One region of the Bradyrhizobium sp. NBAIM03 genome, then DNA from elsewhere that is predicted to be linked to it. Evidence: riboswitches for the same ligand, from Rfam matches in the RefSeq annotation. Region 1 holds a riboswitch; each other region holds the start of a gene.
The links. Region 1 has a riboswitch for cobalamin ahead of metE (5-methyltetrahydropteroyltriglutamate--homocysteine S-methyltransferase). Riboswitches for the same ligand answer to the same signal wherever they lie in the genome.
Positions count from the first base shown of each region.

Region 1 (5,801 bases):
AGGACAACCATGTGGAGCCGTGGCTACTTCGTATACGCACCGGCGAGGGGTAAGCCGCCCGCGTGTTCGGACGATCGCGAGTGCCGTCCTGATGCCATTCGGTGCGAGGCGTCAATCCACAACATGGGTAGGCCCATCGCGGCATCCGAGCAGGTAGCTCTGGTGTGGTATGGCCGACTCAAGCTACACATCATTCTGAGCCACCTCACTACCCAATGGAAATGAAATGGTTTCAGCCCCCCGGGAATTGCCCGTCTCTTCTTACGCGCTTGAAGTGGATGGCCGACTCAGAGCTGAATTCGCAACCAAAGACGGCGCCAGGGCAGGTGGAGCAGAACTAAAGAAGCGCTTTCCCATGCTTCAAATCCGGATCTACGATGCGCAGACGAATGCGTGCGAGGAAATCTAGCGGGCGACTCAGTCCGGTCTTCGATGCCTCGCGCACGGCTCCGGCTCCTCGTTGGGGGCACTCGAAGGACCGGTGGTCAAGCCGGGGCCGCTAACACTGCCCCATTACCCTATTAACCGGTTTCGTCGCAGCAGTCGATCCCGCGTGCCACCTCGGCCTCGGAATGGTCACGCTCTTGCGGGTGCCAGTCAGTCGCGCGATGCGCGGTTCGCACGCCGGATCGGGCTTGGGCCCGAGGCATCTGCAGGCCCAGTCCCGTGAAGAATGGCATGGAGAGCTGGTTCTCTCGCAAATGGTGTCCTTCCACTGCGTGGGGTGCGCCGAGGTCAAGCCGCCTCTCGCAAGGCGGCACGCGCCGCTGAGCTCGACTCCTCGCAGAAAGAATCGGAGGTAATCGTGCTGCCCCATTTTCTCGATGGCCGGCTGAAGGCCGCGGGAAAGCTCGCGACTGTTCAAGGTGTAAACACCGGAGAGTTTAGAGCTGATAGTCTTGCCGTTGCTCTGAGGCGTTCGGCCCTGCAGGAGCTACGGCGCGATCTTGCTCTGCGCGATCATTTACCGAGGCCTTTAGCTCCCTTCTAATCCTCCCGTTCCTTTGGCTCCATGCGAGCGAACCAGGAGCCAGGAGGAAAAGCCGCGATACGCTTGGCAAAGGAGGATTGCGGCTCCCAATCTTGTCCTTCGCTCTTCTCGAAAGTGATGACCCCGTTGTATGTAAAATAGCGGGGCCCTGGGATATTACAGTTCACCACAAGCAAAACGCGCCACAGATCACCTTTCTCGGTCGGCTTGTCATTCTGCTTCGGCAAGTAGTCCACTCCAACAGGATCAACGATAGTGCAGCTGCCCTGCCGCAGAAGATCACCGAGCCGACCTTGCATGGTCGTCACAAAGTTGAAGTTGGCCGGGTCATGCAGAAAGCCAAGATTTGCGTCCCTTTCGCCATCCTTGACTTCACTGGCGATCAACGAGAGCGCGAAGGCGCGCCAGCCCAATTCCATTGGCTTCGCATAGGTCGACGCAAGTTCAATCGTCCCGTCGAGCGCGACCTTCCAGGTGATAACGTACTCTTCGTCTGATTTATCATCCCGGTGCCTGGTCCAAGAAACAAAAACATATTCATTTTGGTCAAGTTCAGCGACGCCCCACATCCGAGGGACGAACTGTGCCACCTTCGAGACGTTGGAGATAACTTGTTCTATTGTCTCACCGTCTTGCGCTCGCCACGTTGACTTGACTCTTTCGACAAGGGGGCTGTCGTTAGCGCGAACAGTGTTGCTCGTCGCAGCCAGCCCGGCCAGGCAGATCAGGGATCGACCGAGCCAAAGCCATAGCGCGCGTCTTCCTGACGTTTTCTTCATAACCGTCGGCCTATCCGGTCTCATCCACACGTCATTCCAGAGCAGGCAACCTTCAACCTGTTATGCGCGAGCGCAAGAAGTTAGCGGCGACGCGACGGGGCGACCACTGGTTTTCCCGTGCGAGCAGGCGCTCCCCTCTATGTCACGCGCCGCTAACTTCACTGCCACCGACAGCCTCAATTTGCTGTGCTGGACATGCCCAGCAGGAGGACTGGGCAGGCAGAGGACGTGCATTCTTCGTGCCAGATAATAGACGGCAATTCGCACCGGTTTTGTGTCCTCTTTGTCGACTTTCCGACTGGCGCATGTCTCGATGTTTCCGTTCAACCTCTCCAGCACGGCTTATGCATCCCCGTCACGCACCGGATGTTCGACGGCACAGCGGAACGCCTCGGTGCCAAGTTCCTGATGAGAAGTGGCAGCACGTTTGCCGTCATTGAACCGTGTGGTTCGGTTATCGTTGCCGGAATGTGGGCTTTTGATCGCTGCCATGCCTTCGGGCACTTTCGGCCAAGGGGCCATGGCGCGTTTGGCGCTCCTTTCGCGACGTCCGGCGCTCCGGAAGTCGAGAACAGCCTCAGTCAGGCGCGCTTTGTACTCGATGGCGAACGACGGCAAGCCGATCTTCGCCGAGCATTTGGGGTGTGGCTGGCACCGCAAATCAAACGTGCTGCCCGGGTAAGTTGTAAGTTGCTGGCTTAGCCAGGTGTCTTGGCCTATTCAACACTGATCCTGTTGGTCGAGAAGGTGGCTGGATGGCGCGCGTGCTCGAAAAACCGCTGGGAAGCTGGGACTGGCGACAAATGCGTTCTGCTCGAGGCAGCGGCCCCGACCGCGCAAGCCGCATTTGTCCTTTCCACCGATCTGGCGTGCAACCCGCGGGCAACTGCGATGCTCATTGCGGTATCGCTGATTGGAGAGCACTGCTACATCATCTCAATGCTAGAGATGCACGGTCATTCGCGTAGCAGATGTCGCAGCATCAGCTTGAGACATGATCTGAGAGGTTGACGGAAGACTGCTCTTGCCGATAATCCAAGTCGTCGAGGTTCTCCGGTTTCCATTTGATCCGGAGCTAAGAGGGAAGCCGGTGAAAATGCCGGCGCTGCCCCCGCAACTGTGAGCGGCGAGCCGCTGTCCAACGACGTCACTGAAGCCTGCGCGGCTTCGGGAAGGCCGGACAGCAGCGATGACCTGCGAGCCAGGAGACCTGCCCCGACACTATATTCGTCCACGGGCGGGGTGTCCCGGTGGTGCGCCAAGCAGCCGTCGCACCGCGACTTCCCCTGCCTGCGTCCGCCATGGCCTTTGCCCCCAACATGGGTTAACGCTATGTCTCTTCTCTCCCTCCCTGTTGCCACGCTCGGAACGCCACGCATCGGTCCAAGGCGCGAGCTCAAAGTCGCTCTAGAAAGCTACTGGGCCGGAAAAAGCAGCGAACAGCAGCTGCTCGAGGACGCAGCTGGCCTGCGTGCCGCGAATTGGGCCCGTCAGAAATCTATCGGCGTCACGGTCATTCCATCGAACGATTTCTCGCTGTATGACCAGGTGCTCGACACAAGTGTCATGGTTGGCGCCATCCCGGAGATCTACGCCTCGAAAGCCGAATCCGTTTCGCTCAAGACATACTTCGCCATGGCCCGCGGTTCACAATGCGACGACCAGGAAGCGAGTTGCGGTCACGGACCGCGCGGATTTGGCGCACCCGCACAGGAGATGACCAAGTGGTTCGACACCAACTATCACTATATGGTCCCCGAGTTTCACAGGGGACAGACTTTCAGGCTATGCTCTCGCAAGCCGATCGAGGAGTATGAGGAAGCCAAGGCCCTTGGCTTTCAGACCCGCCCCGTCCTGATCGGGCCGGTCACATTCCTAAAGCTCGGCAAGAGTCCCGATCCCACGTTCCAGCCACTCTCACTGCTGGATGAACTGATACCGCCCTATATCGAGGTTATGCAGGAATTGGCCAAACGTGGGGCAAATTGGGTTCAGTTCGACGAGCCCAGCCTAGTTCTTGATCTGGATGAGGGGACGCGAAAATCTTTGCGACATGCCTATGACCGGCTCGCCAAGGAGGGGCCGGCGATCAAGATCATGGTTGCCAGCTATTTCGGCGACCTCGGCGACAATCTGGACACCGCCTTGAGCCTGCCAGTTGCCGGGCTGCACCTCGATCTGGTTCGAGCGCCACAGTTGTTGCACCAGATCATCGCTGGCGGCCGAAGTGATCTCGTCATGTCGCTCGGTGTCGTCGACGGTCGGAATGTATGGCGGTCGAATTTGTCGTCGCTGCGCCAGCGGCTCGAACCCGCGATTGCGAAGCTCGGCAAGGATCGTGTACAGATCGCCCCATCCTGCTCGCTGCTTCATGTGCCGGTCGATGTTGAACTCGAGACCGGGCTCGCTTCCGACGTCAAGAGCTGGCTTGCTTTCTCGGTCCAGAAGATGCGGGAGCTTGCGATCCTAGCGCGTGCACTCGCAGGCGACCAGAATGTTGCGTTAGCTCTTGCCGAGTCGGAAGGTGCCGCGACTGTCCGCCGGACTTCGCCGAAAATCCGTGATGCCAATGTCGCTGTCCGGATGAGAGCGATCGACCAGACCATGTGTCGGCGCGCGAGCCCATTTGCCCGTCGGGCCGAGATCCAAAGCAATCGATTCGGACTACCGGCTTTTCCTACCACGACGATCGGATCATTTCCGCAGACCACAGAGATCCGGAATGCCCGTGCGGCGCATGCGCGAGGTGCGATAAGCGACGAGCAATACGACAAGTTCCTCAAGGAGGAGACTGCGCGCGCCGTACGTTGGCAGGAGGACATCGGTCTTGACGTCCTCGTGCACGGCGAGTTTGAGCGCAATGACATGGTGCAGTACTTCGGCGAGCAACTCGCCGGCTTCGTATTTACCAAGAGCGGATGGGTGCAGTCCTACGGCTCGCGCTGCGTCAGGCCACCGATCCTGTTTGGCGATGTAGCACGGCCGAAGCCTATCACCGTGGACTGGTGGCGCTACGCGCAATCACTAACAAGGAAGCCGATGAAAGCGATGTTGACCGGACCGGTGACGATCTTGAACTGGTCCTTTGTTCGGGATGATATTCCCAGAAGCGAGGTCTGCCGCCAGATTGCGCTCGCGATCCGAGACGAAGTCCGCGATCTCGAGAATGCTGGTGCGACCATGATCCAGATCGACGAAGCTGCAGTCCGCGAAGGATTGCCGTTGCGTCGATCGGAGTGGGCGGCTTATCTCGACTGGGCCGTCGATTGCTTCCGCATCTGTTCATCGGGCGTCGCCGATCAAACGCAAATTCATACGCATATGTGCTACTCGGAGTTCAACGACATCATTGGTGCGATCGCTGCAATGGACGCGGATGTCATCTCGATCGAGACATCGCGCTCGAAAATGGAACTACTCGACGCGTTCAGGAACTACGAATATCCAAATCAGATCGGGCCGGGCGTGTACGACATCCACTCTCCACGCGTTCCCGAGACAGGCGAAATGAAGGAGCTGATGGTGTTGGCTCGGACGCGGCTGCAGGATTCGCAGCTCTGGATCAATCCAGACTGCGGCCTGAAGACGCGCAAATGGGAGGAGGTTCGGCCAGCACTAGCGAACATGGTCGCTGCCGCCCGCGAACTGCGCGCTGCATTCGATCCGCGAGGCCGTTGATCCGGGCTTCGGTCTCTTTTCGACAAAGCTGATCCGCTTGTGGTCATTTGCGCGGGAGCCTTAGGAACATAAAAAATGCCCCGCCCCGCTTAGCGGGCCGGGCGAAAGTCTGGGAGGAGCGACGCTGACGCATTCGCGCGGACTTCCATCGGCGAAGCCGCCAGTTCGATCACGGCGAGGACATTCGCCGAAAATCTGAGCCGAGTTGAAGCACAAGCTCAGCGTAGCTCAATTATGCCGTGGTATGCGACCGTATAGCCTGAGAGTTAGAATCTACACCAAGGTTTGTCGCTCATGAGCACGTCGGCACGATTACGATAGCAGCGAGGGGGCATGCCGGGCGGTCGCCGCAG
Region 1 covers NZ_JADYVS010000022.1:83,058-88,858, forward strand. Annotated here, with positions in the region: gene I6F21_RS27625 (nodulate formation efficiency C protein) at 988-1,770, opposite strand; gene I6F21_RS27630 (hypothetical protein) at 2,113-2,388, opposite strand; cobalamin riboswitch at 2,800-3,003, shown strand; gene metE (5-methyltetrahydropteroyltriglutamate--homocysteine S-methyltransferase) at 3,103-5,448, shown strand.

Region 2 (5,801 bases), on a different contig from region 1:
AGGCGCTTGCCAAGGCCGAAACCGTGTTCGGCGGCGAGCGCCATCTTGCGCTTGCCGAAATTGGCAGCCGCGGTCGTCCATGGCCGGTGCCGTTCGATGCGGATGTCGTGCTGAGCTGTCGCGGCAGGCCGACGGTGGTGCTCGCCTCCGGCGATCCGTTCTGGCATGGCGCCGGCGCGAGCCTTGCCGAGAAGCTCGGTGGCGACGAGTGGATCGCGCATCCTGCTCCGTCCACCTTCTCGCTCGCCGCCGCGCGGCTGGGCTGGCGACTCGAATCCACCGTCTGCCTCGGGCTTCACGCCGCACCGTTCGAGCGTCTCGGTCCGCATCTGGCGCGAGGGGCGCGCATCATCTGTCTCGTGCGCGATGGGAAAGCGGCTGGCGATCTGGCTAGGTGGTTGAGCGAGCGCGGGTGGGGCGCCTCGGCCTTCTGGATGCTCGCCGCCCTCGGTGGCCCGCGCGAAAGCGTCACAGAATATCGCGCCGATAGTCTTGCCGGTGATCTCGCCGGAAACCTGGTCACCGTCGCCGTCGAGGCGAAGGGCGGACAGGGGATGCCCCGCAGTTCGGGATTATCGGACGACCTCTTCATGCATGACGGCCAGATCACCAAGCGGCCGGTACGTGCGCTCGCGCTCTCGGCGTTGGCGCCGCGGCCCGGCGAACGGTTGTGGGATATCGGCGCAGGTTCAGGCTCGATCTCCGTGGAGTGGGCGCTGTGTGGTGGGACGGCGAGTGCAGTCGAAGCGCGCGAGGATCGCGCCGCGAACATCCGCAAGAATGCAGCCGCCTTCGGTTTGGCACATCGGATCACAGTCGTCACGGGCAGGGCACCGGAAGCTCTTGCCGGGTTGGAAGCGGCGGATGCCGTCTTCATTGGCGGTGGTCTCGACGAAGTGTTATTTGATGCGATCTGGCCGCGGTTCTCGCCGGGTGCGCGGCTCGTGGCGCATGCTGTGACGCTGGAGACGGAAGCTCTGCTCGGCGAGCTGCATCGGCGTCACGGCGGCGAACTGATGCGGGCCGAAATTTCGCATGCCGCCCCGCTCGGCCGCTATCGGTCGTGGGAGGCAGCACGCCCCGTGGTGCAGTGGAGTGTGGTGCGATGAAGGTCGCCGGACTCGGCTTCAAGCGCGATGTGACGCTGGCTTCGCTGCGTGAAGCGCTGCTCGCTGCGGGCGGTGCGGAAGGGCTTGCGGCGATGGCAACCGTCAGCGATAAGGCCGACATCGAGGCGCTGAAGCAACTCGCACGTGAATGCGGCGTGCCGATCAGGGCCGTTCCGGCCGCGACACTGGCCGGCATCGACACGCCCACGCAATCGAAGCTCGTCGCGGAGAAATTTGGCACCGGATCTGTAGCCGAGGCTGCGGCGCTCGCGGTCGCCGGTCCGCGCGCGCGGTTGATTGCAGCACGGGTTGTCTCGCAGGATCGCACCGCGACCGCCGCGATTGCCGAAGGAGACGGCCCATGACGGTGCATTTCATCGGTGCCGGGCCGGGCGCACCCGATCTGCTGACGTTGCGCGGCCGCGATCTGATCGCGGCCAGTCCGGTTTGTCTCTATGCCGGCTCGCTGGTGCCGGAGGGCGTGCTGGCGCATTGCCCGCCCGGCGCACGTATCGTCAACACCGCGCCAATGTCGCTCGACGAGATCATCGCCGAGATCGCAGGCGCGCATGCGGCAGGCCTGGATGTCGCGCGGCTGCATTCCGGTGATCTCTCAATCTGGTCGGCGATGGGCGAGCAGCTCCGCCGTTTGCGTGCGCTCGGGATTCCCTACTCGGTGACACCCGGCGTTCCCTCGTTCTCGGCTGCCGCGGCCGCGCTGGAGGCCGAGCTGACGCTGCCCGGTCTTGCTCAGACGGTCGTGCTGACGCGCACGCCGGGCCGTGCCAGCGCGATGCCCGAGGGCGAGAAGCTCGCCGCGTTCGCCGCGACCGGCGCGGTGCTCGCGATCCACCTGTCGATCCATCTGCTCGACCAGGTCGTCGCCGAGCTGACGCCGCACTACGGCGCGGATTGCCCGGTCGCGATCGTCTGGCGCGCGAGCTGGCCGGAGCAGCGCATCGTGCGCGCGACGCTTGCAACGCTCGGTGCGTTCGTGGGTGGCGAGATGGAGCGCACGGCGCTGATCCTGGTCGGCAAGACGCTTGGCGCTGCCGATTTTGACGAGAGCCGCCTCTATGCCGCCGACTACGACCGCCGCTACCGGCCGGTCGGTGCCGAGCCGCGCTTTCCGGAGGCGTCGTGATGCCGGCGAGCCTTGTCATCTCCGCGCCGGCCTCCGGCGTCGGCAAGACCACGCTGACGCTGGCGCTCGCCCGCGCCTGGCGCAAGCGCGGCCTGAACGTGCAGTGCTTCAAGAGCGGCCCCGACTATATCGATCCCGCCTTCCACGCCGCAGCCACGGGACGCGCCTCGGTCAACGTCGACAGCTGGGCGATGGATCGCGGCACCATCGCGCATCTCGTCAGCCGTGGCGGCAATGCAGATGTCGTTCTCGCCGAGGGATCGATGGGCCTGTTCGACGGTGTCGCCGCGCGCGGTGTCTCCGGCACCGGAGCGACCGCTGATATCGCGGAGATGCTGGGCTGGCCAGTGGTTCTGGTGATCGATCCCTCCGGCCAGGCGCAGACTGCGGCAGCGATCGCCGCCGGCCTTCGCGATTACCGCGCCGGCGTGCGCCTTGGCGGCGTCGTGCTCAATCGCGTCGCCAGCCCCCGCCATGAGGATCTGGTGCGGCGCGCGCTGAACGAGGCCGGCATCAAAGTGTTCGGCGCGCTGCCGCGCCATGCCGAGATCAGCCTGCCGAAGCGGCATCTCGGTCTCGTGCAGGCCGAGGAGCAGGCCGAGATCGGCAAGCTGATCGACGAGGCCGCGCGCTTTGTCGCCGAGCACGTCGATCTCGATGCGGTGCTCCACTCGGCAGGCCAATGGTCGCCGCAAGCTGCGGCGAACGGATTGAACGTGACGCCGCCCGGCCAGCGCATCGCGCTGGCGCGCGATGCGGCGTTCTCCTTCGTCTATCCGCATATGCTGGAAGCTTGGCGCGCCGCGGGCGCCGAGATCGTGCCGTTCTCGCCGCTGGCCGATGAAGCGCCCGATGCGAGCGCCAACGTGTGTTGGCTGCCCGGCGGCTATCCCGAGCTTCATGCAGGAAAGATCGCGGCCAATGCGCGCTTTCGCAGCGGCTTGCGCGCTTTCGCCGAGACGCGGCCGGTGCATGGCGAATGCGGAGGCTATATGGTGCTGGGCGCAGGCCTGACCGACGCCGACGGTATCAGCCATGAGATGGCGGGGCTGCTTGGCCTCGAGACCAGCTTTGCCAAGCGCCGCATGCATCTCGGCTATCGTCTTGCTGAACTGGCTGCGCCGATGCCGGGGCATCAGCCTGGCGCGCGCCTGCGCGGCCACGAGTTCCACTATTCGACCATCCTCGCCCAGCCCGATACGCCGCTCGCGGTCGTGCACGATGCCACCGGCGCGGTCATTGCCGAAACCGGCTCGCGCCGTGGCCATGCCACCGGCACGTTCTTCCATCTGATCGCGGAGGACCGGTGAGCGGTTTTGTCTCTTTCGTTTCCGCCGGTCCGGGCGATCCCGAGCTCCTCACGGTGAAGGGCGCCACGCGGCTGCGCGAGGCCGACGTCGTGCTTTATGACGATCTTGCCTCCGGCGCGATCCTCGATCTCGCACGGCCCGGCGCCAATCTCGTCGCGGTGGGAAAGCGGGCCGGGCGTCCTTCGACCAAGCAGCACCACGTCAACCGTCTCCTGGTCGACTATGCCGCAACCGGCGCGCGCGTGGTGCGGCTCAAGTCCGGCGATGCCGGCATTTTCGGCCGGCTGGAGGAGGAGATCGAGACGCTGCGCGAGGCCGGCATCGGCTACGAGATCGTTCCCGGCGTCACCTCCGCCTGTGTCGCCGCCGCCCAGGCCGGCATTCCCCTGACCCGCCGGTATACCTCCCGCCGGGTGCAGTTCATCACCGGCGCTGACGTCACGGGCGAGCTGCCGCCCAATCTGAATTGGGCGGCACTGGCCGACCCCGAGGCCACGACCGTGGTCTATATGGGCCGGCGCACCTTTCCGGCGCTTGCCGCAAAATTGATCGCGCACGGCCTCGCTCCCAGCACTCCGGCGCTGTTCGCCGAATCTCTCGGGCGTCCCGACGAACGGCTGGTCCGCACCACGATTGCCGAGCTCGCGGAGCAGCTTGGGCGCGGCGGCGCCGCTTCCACTGCGGCCGTCATCCTGTTCGGCGCGCTGGCGGGAGAATATCCGGCATGACGGCTCCGGCAGCGGTTCGCCCCTTGACGCCCGCGATACGAAAGGGGCACACAAGAGCGGCATGGTGCTCGACGCGGCGCAAAGCGCCGGAGCATAATCGGGAATGGGGATGGGCGGACCCAGTTGCGGCGCCCAAAACCCCAGCCGCCCCCGCGACTGTAAGCGGTGAGGGCCTCCGAACCGCCACTGGACCGCAAGGTCCGGGAAGGCCGGAGAACCCAGTGAACCGCGAGCCAGGAGACCGGCCGTGCACGTTTTGAGGCCAAGGCCGTCGGGTGTGACGGCGGAAAGGAATTGAGCCATGCATATCGAACCCGGGATCGTGACGGGCGCCAAGCTCGTGTTGAGTTACGCAACCGGCATCGCCGCAGGCGGCGTTGCCTTGAAGCTCGCGGTCGAGACCGTGCGCGAGCAGGGCGCCGGCTCGTTCGCGGCGCGGACACTGGCCACCACCGCTCTCGTCTTCGTCTTCTTCGAAATCCTGCCGCACTTTCCGGTTGGGGTATCAGAGGTGCACTTCATCCTCGGCTCGACCTTGTTCCTGCTCTTTGGTGCTGCGCCCGCCGCCTTCGGCCTTGCATTTGGCCTGCTGCTTCAGGGCATGCTGCTGGAGCCAGTCGATCTGCCGCAATACGGCATGAACGTCACCACGCTTCTGGTGCCGCTGTTCGCGATCCAGGCGATCGCCAAGCGGATCATTGCCCGCAACACCGCCTATGTCGATTTGAAGTACGGTCAGGCGCTGGCGCTTTCGACGACCTACCAGGCCGGCGTGATCGCATGGGTGGCGTTCTGGGCGCTCTATGGCTCCGGCTTTGCGATGAGCAATCTCGCCAGCGTCGGGACGTTCGCTGCCGCTTATGCGCTGGTGATCGTGATCGAACCGCTCGCCGATCTCGCGGTGCTGGCGCTGGCGAAGTCGCTGCGCGGCGTCACCGCGCCCGGCCTCGTCACCCCGCGCCTGCACAACGCGGCGTAAGAGATCAGCGATGGGCCGCCGGTGTGGCCGCCCATCGCGCTCGCGATGCTAACGCTCTCCCTGATCGGCATCGGTTGCGGCGATCCCGCGCAGCTCACGCGCGCCGCCGTTGACGCCATCAACGCCGCCGATCTCATCCTGATCCCGCGCAAGGGAACGGCGAAATCCGATCTCGCAGATCTCAGGCGAACGATCTGCGCCGGTGTGCTCACCAACAAAACGACGCGCATCGCCGAATTCGATCTTCCCGTGCGCGATGCGACCGAGGCGGACTACCGCAAGGGCGTCGACGATTGGCACGATGCGGTGGCCGCGATTTGGTCGCAGACGATCGCTGGGCATCTCGAAGATGAGGGCAAGGTCGCGCTGCTGATCTGGGGCGATCCTTCGCTCTATGATTCTTCGCTGCGCATTGCGCGGCGGCTCGATCCATTGCCGACAATCGAGGTCGTGCCGGGGATCACCTCGATCCAGGCGCTGTGCGCGGCGCATGCGCTGCCGCTCAACGACATCGGCGAGCCGTTCCTGGTC
Region 2 covers NZ_JADYVS010000006.1:96,168-101,968, reverse strand. Annotated here, with positions in the region: gene cbiE (precorrin-6y C5,15-methyltransferase (decarboxylating) subunit CbiE) at 1-1,109, shown strand, start outside; gene I6F21_RS11005 (cobalamin biosynthesis protein) at 1,106-1,474, shown strand; gene cobM (precorrin-4 C(11)-methyltransferase) at 1,471-2,253, shown strand; gene I6F21_RS10995 (cobyrinate a,c-diamide synthase) at 2,253-3,563, shown strand; gene cobA (uroporphyrinogen-III C-methyltransferase) at 3,560-4,291, shown strand; cobalamin riboswitch at 4,337-4,556, shown strand; gene I6F21_RS10985 (energy-coupling factor ABC transporter permease) at 4,593-5,270, shown strand; gene cobF (precorrin-6A synthase (deacetylating)) at 5,316-5,801, shown strand, end outside.
Region 2: it holds a riboswitch for cobalamin, as region 1 does, so the genes downstream of both, I6F21_RS10985 (energy-coupling factor ABC transporter permease) here and metE (5-methyltetrahydropteroyltriglutamate--homocysteine S-methyltransferase) in region 1, are expected to answer to the same signal.

Region 3 (5,801 bases), on a different contig from region 1:
CGGCACCGGCGTCGATGCGTCGGGCCGCGCGCACAAGGTGCGGGTGATCGATGCGGCGATCGCGCATCACGGCGTTGCGGGGGCGTCACCCGAAAAAATCCTGTGCGCGGTCGGCGGCCTCGAGATTGCGGCGATCTCGGGTGCGATCATCGCGGCCGCGCAACGCCGCATCCCCGTGTTGATCGACGGCTTTATCGTCTCGGTGGCGGCGCTGACGGCGGTGCGCCTCAACCCGTCCTGCCAGCCGTTCCTGTTGCCTTCGCATCAATCGGCCGAGCAGGGACATCGGCTGGTGTTGCGCGCGCTGAACGTGCAGCCGCTGATCAGCCTCGATCTCAGGCTCGGCGAGGGATCGGGCGCCGCCATCGCGCTGCCGCTGGTGCGCTCGGCGTGCGCACTTCACAATGGCATGGCGACGTTCGCGCAGGCCAATGTGCCGGATCGGTCTTCTTGATGCGGCTCAAGCCACGCGCTGGTTGACCGACACGACGCGCCAACCGCCCGCCAGCCGGTCGATCCGGGTCAGCGACAGCGGATCGACGACGAAGCGCAGCGCGGCTTCCGGTGTGAGATCGAGCGCGATGCAGAGCGCAGCGCGTATGGTGCCGGAATGGACGACCAGTGCTGCGGAGCCTGCGCCAATCTGGGCCAGGCCCAGGCGGACGCGGGCGACCTGATCCGCAAAGCTCTCGCCATTCGGCGGCCGTCCGTGCGCCGGATCGCGCCAGACCTGCGCGTAGGCCTCGCCACCGGTCGCGGCGAGCTCGTCATGCCGATGGCCGGTCCAGTCGCCGAAATCCTGCTCGCGAAACTCGCTGATCAGCTCCGGTTCGAGCCCCAGCGCGCGCGCCGTCTCGACCGTGCGCCGCGACGGGCTGGCATAGCCGGCGAGATCCGCGGGCAACAGCTGCCTTAGGGCCGCCAATGCAGCGTGATCGCCGAGGTCGGCCCGCGCATCGGCCGCATGGATCGTCCCGGGCACGCCCGCGACGGCCGCATGCCTGATCAACCAGAGGAAGGTCTCGCCTTCCATGCTCATCTCCAAGGAAGTTGGTTGCTGTGGCCCCAACGCCGCAACTGGCACATTGACTCTGTCTTGGTGGTAATCCTAGATGCTCGCGACGGTTTTCCCGAGAGGGAATGAAAAGGGAATGCGGTGCGGGGAAAATTGTCCCCAATGCCGCGGCTGCCCCCGCAACTGTAAGCGGTGAATCCTTCGTCACGAGCCACTGGGTCCTCGGTCCCGGGAAGGCGACGAAGCGGTCACGACCCGCGAGCCAGGAGACCTGCCGTCAGCCGTGGTCACACGCGAAGATGTCGGTCGGGGAGTACAGACATTGCTTCATCGGACGGCTGCAAGGCCAAAGGTGAGACCTCGTTCGCTGTGACGTGCCACTGACGTCATACCGAGGTTTTCACCTGTGTCTTCCATCCGTATCGCACGACCGCGCCGCGTCCTGCTTGCCTCCGCCGCGTTCACGTCCTTTGCCGCTCTTGGTCTGCCGGCCGCTCTGGCGCAGCAGGCCCGAGAGCCGCTGCCACCCGTCGAGGTGTCGCCCGCCCAGGTACGCAAGCCGGCCAAACCGGCAGCAGGAACGGCGCAGGGCGCGCGCCGCGCGGCAGCGCGCAGGCCGGCGGCTGTATCCGCAGCGCCAAGACCCGTCACGCCGGATTCGACGCCGCAAACGCCGCTCAACTCCAACGCCGTTGCCGAAAGCGCCTCGCGGCTCGGCCTGACGGTGCGGCAGACGCCCGCGACCGTCGAAGTTGTCTCCGCCGAAACCATGCGCGAGCAGGGCTATCGCACCGTGTCCGAGGTGGCGCAGGGCGCCGTCGGCGTCACCTCCGGCGACAACCCGGCCGAACCTTCCGCCTTCTCCATGCGCGGCTTCACCAACAGCCAGATCAACACGCTCTACAACGGCATCAAGATCGGTCCGCAGAACATGACCTCGCGGATCGTGGATACCGCCAATCTGGAGGCTGTGGAATTCCTCAAGGGCCCGGCCTCGCTGATTTCGGGCGAGGGCGCCGCGGGCGGTGCCATCAACTTCGTCACCAAGCAGCCCCACACCGGACCTGTCCGTAACGATGCCAATTTCTCCTGGGATTCGCTGAACTCGTTCCGTGCCCATTACGGCTCCGGCGGCAGCACCAATGTGCAAGGCCTGGACTATCGCTTCGACATCAGCCGTTCCGCCCTCAACGGCTTTGCCGATGACACCAATGTCAAGACGTTCGGCACGTCCGGCCAGCTCAACTACCGTGTTTCCGACAGCCTCAGGATCTGGGGTGCGGTCGAATATCGTGAAGACCGCTCGAAGGCCTATTGGGGCGCGCCGCTGGTGCCGGTGGCCTTCAGCGGTTCGCATGCGACGACGGGGATCGTCTCCGGCAATTACGTCTCGAATTACAACGGAACGAATCTCGGTGCCGTCACCATCGACGACCGCACCTTCAACACCAATTACAACGTTCTCGATAACCGCAACGTGGCGCAGGAAGTGTGGCTGCGTGGCGGCTTCGAGCTGAAGCTCGCGCCTGACCTCACGCTGAAAAGTCAGGCCTATGGCTATGGCGCGGAACGGACCTGGTTCAATAACGAGATCGAGGCGTTCAATTCCACCACGAACCTGGTCGATCGCGAGCGTTTCTATGTCGCCCACAGTCAGCGACTGGTCGGCAACATCACCGACCTGATCTGGGATACAAATATTGCGGGCTTCGACAACCGGCTGGTCACGACGCTGTCGTCGAGCTATCTCGATTTCGTCAGGCCCGGCGCGGCAAACTTTCCCGGCGATTCCGTTTCGCTGGTCGACCCCAACCGCGGTTTCTACGGCCTGCTCACGACGCAGCAGCAGACCGCGCGCATCGACAACGAGGCGCTGTCATTCGAGGACAGGCTCAAGCTGACGCGCAGCTTCGCGCTGATCGGCGGTCTTCGTGTCGAGCATATCGGGCTCGACCGCAATTCGACCGACAAGAACGGGATCGTGAAGGCGGGCTTTCCATTCACGAAAGACTGGGCGCCGGTCACGGGGCGCATCGGCTACACCTGGGAGGCCGTTCCCGGCCTGACCTTCTTCAGCCAATACGCCACCGGCGCCGACGTCGCAGCCAACAACATCTTCCTGCTCTCGCCCACCCAGCCGCTCGATCTGACCACCGCGCGCACCTATGAGACCGGTGTCAAGCACTTGTTCTGGGACAACCGGGCGGAATGGTCGTTCTCGGCCTACGACGTCCTGCGCAAGAACGTCTATGCGGCCGCCGGCGGCATGCAACTCAACATCGCCGGACGACAGGAGTCGAAAGGCGTCGAGCTTGCCGCCTCGATACGCCCGATCGAGCCGCTGCGGCTGTGGGGCAACATCGCCTATGTCGATGCGCGCTATGCCGACTACAATTTTGCCGGCGGCTCGTTCTCCGGCAACACGCCGCCAAACGTGCCGCGTATCGTCGCCAATGCCGGCGCGTCGTATCGCTTCTTCACACCATGGCCGGTAGAGCTTGGCATCACCGGCCGTCATGTCGGCGACCGCTACAACACCGACGCCAACGTCGTGACGATGAAGGCTTACACCGTGGCCGACGTCTACGCCTTCGTCGACATCCCCAAGACGGCGTTCAATGCGGTCGACCAGGCCCGCCTGACCTTCCGTGTCCGCAACATCACTGATAAGCGCTACGCGATCTGGGGCGATCCGTTCTATCCGGACCAGATCCTCCTGGGCGCGCCGCGCACCTATGAAATATCGGCCGCGTTCAAATGGTGAGACCTTGAGCGCATGATGAGCGCGATCGTCCTCACGCATCGCTGGCTCGGCATCGCGTTCTGTCTGCTGTTCGCGATGTGGTTCGCGAGCGGGATCGTCATGCACTTCGTCCCGTTTCCGTCGCTGACGGAAGCGGAGCGATTTGCCGGACTTGTGCCGGTCGATCGCGACGGGACGAGGATCTCGGTCGCGGACGCCGTTGCGGCGAGCGGGATTGCCGATGGCAGGCGTGTTCGGCTGATCCAGCGGAGCGATGGACCGGTCTACGTCGTCTCGGGCTCCATAGGTTCGCGAGCGGTTCGCGCCTCCGATGGAGGAGACGCGTCGGTGACATCAGCCGATGTCGCGCTCACCATCGTGCAAGCTTATTCACGTCAGCGCGGGCTTGAGGCGGTGCGCGCTGCGATCGTCGCGCGGTCGGATTACGATCAATGGAGCGTGCCGAACGGTTTTGATCGCCATCGCCCCTTGTTTCGCGCCGCTCTCGGCGATGCCCCTGGAACGGAGGTCTACGTTTCGTCGCTGACCGGCGAAGTCGTCCTGGATACGACGCGCAGCGAGCGCGCGTGGAACTGGGCCGGCAGCGTGCTGCACTGGATCTATCCGACAATTCTGCGCAGCAGCTGGGCGCTGTGGGATGGCGTGGTCTGGACGCTGTCGCTGCTGGCCCTAATCGCGGCATTGCTTGGTGCGGTGCTCGGAATCGTGCGTGTGAAAATGCGGGGACGCCAGCTCTCGTCGCCCTATCGGGGCTGGCACGCCCTGCATCACATCATCGGTCTCGTCGCGACCGTGTTCGTGCTGAGCTGGATCTTCAGCGGCTGGCTGTCGATGGATCACGGCCGCCTGTTCTCGCGCGGGCAACTGACTCCGACAGAGGCCGGCGTGGTCGATGCCGCCCCGGATTGGCGAGACGCGTCGTCGCTCGATCCGCAGCCAATATCGCCGTTGGCCCGCGAGGTCGAATGGTTCGCCTTCAACGGCCATGTCTATCGGCGCGACCGGGTTGGTCTCGGCCGTCAGGCGTTGATCAGGGCAGGGGACGCGCCGCGCGATGGACCGGCGGCATACCTGGATAGGCAGGAGATCGGCGGCCTGACGGCGCGCCTTGGCACCGGCTGTGCCGCACCGTTCCTGCTCGCCGGCAACGACGACTATCCGGCGCAATCCGCACTTCCGGGGGCCCCCGTCTACCGGACGACCTGCGGCGATCTCTGGTTCGATGTCGATGCTGCCGATGGCAAGCTGCTGCAAAGACTGGACCCGTCGCGCCGCGCCTATCGCTGGCTTTACAGTGCGCTGCACACGCTTGATTTCCCGATTCTGCTGGCTCATGCGCGGCTGCGTGACGCTCTCATTGTCGGGCTCTGTACGCTCGGGCTGATGTTCTCCATCACCGGCATCGTCATCGGTTGGCGGCGCTTGCGGGCATGGCTGGCGAGCGCATAGCCAGTCGCGAAATCTCCGTACCCGGCGCGACCCGTTCGGCGCGCCGGGTTATCGACCAGCGGCCGGTGATGTCCTCGCTTACCGACCGTACAATAAAGAGAGGCTGAGCCGACCTGCGTGCATAGCTCTTGGTCAGTGCTGTCTCCCGCACCGCCGACCGATCGCCTGCAAATTAGACAAACGGCCTTGTGCGATCCGATTGCAGTGCAACGGGCGCTTCTATTTGCCTCGAAGAATCCAAGGGTGCGCTGCACATTTTGACTTCGCGGCCTTCTGCTCTCTGCGCGAGCAGCGCTGCACGGAAACGTGCAGCCGATGCTGCGCCGCGCAAGGCCGGTGGCTTGCTAGCGCTTTGGTTTGCGACAACTCTGACCCTATCCCGCGGCCATCGCTCTGTCGCACGCTCGCACGTGATGGCATGACAGGGAATGATGATGAACGTCACGCGTAGCTGATTGTGCAGATGAGCGATCCCGGCAATCATTGGGAGGTCGGCACCGATATCGGTGGCACCTTCACCGACATCATCGCGATACGGCGCGATTCCGCGGAGGCGCGGATTGCGAAGGTGCC
Region 3 covers NZ_JADYVS010000006.1:89,499-95,299, reverse strand. Annotated here, with positions in the region: gene cobT (nicotinate-nucleotide--dimethylbenzimidazole phosphoribosyltransferase) at 1-454, shown strand, start outside; gene I6F21_RS10970 (histidine phosphatase family protein) at 461-1,033, opposite strand; cobalamin riboswitch at 1,106-1,309, shown strand; gene I6F21_RS10965 (TonB-dependent receptor) at 1,422-3,779, shown strand; gene I6F21_RS10960 (PepSY domain-containing protein) at 3,792-5,228, shown strand; gene I6F21_RS10955 (hydantoinase/oxoprolinase family protein) at 5,692-5,801, shown strand, end outside.
Region 3: it holds a riboswitch for cobalamin, as region 1 does, so the genes downstream of both, I6F21_RS10965 (TonB-dependent receptor) here and metE (5-methyltetrahydropteroyltriglutamate--homocysteine S-methyltransferase) in region 1, are expected to answer to the same signal.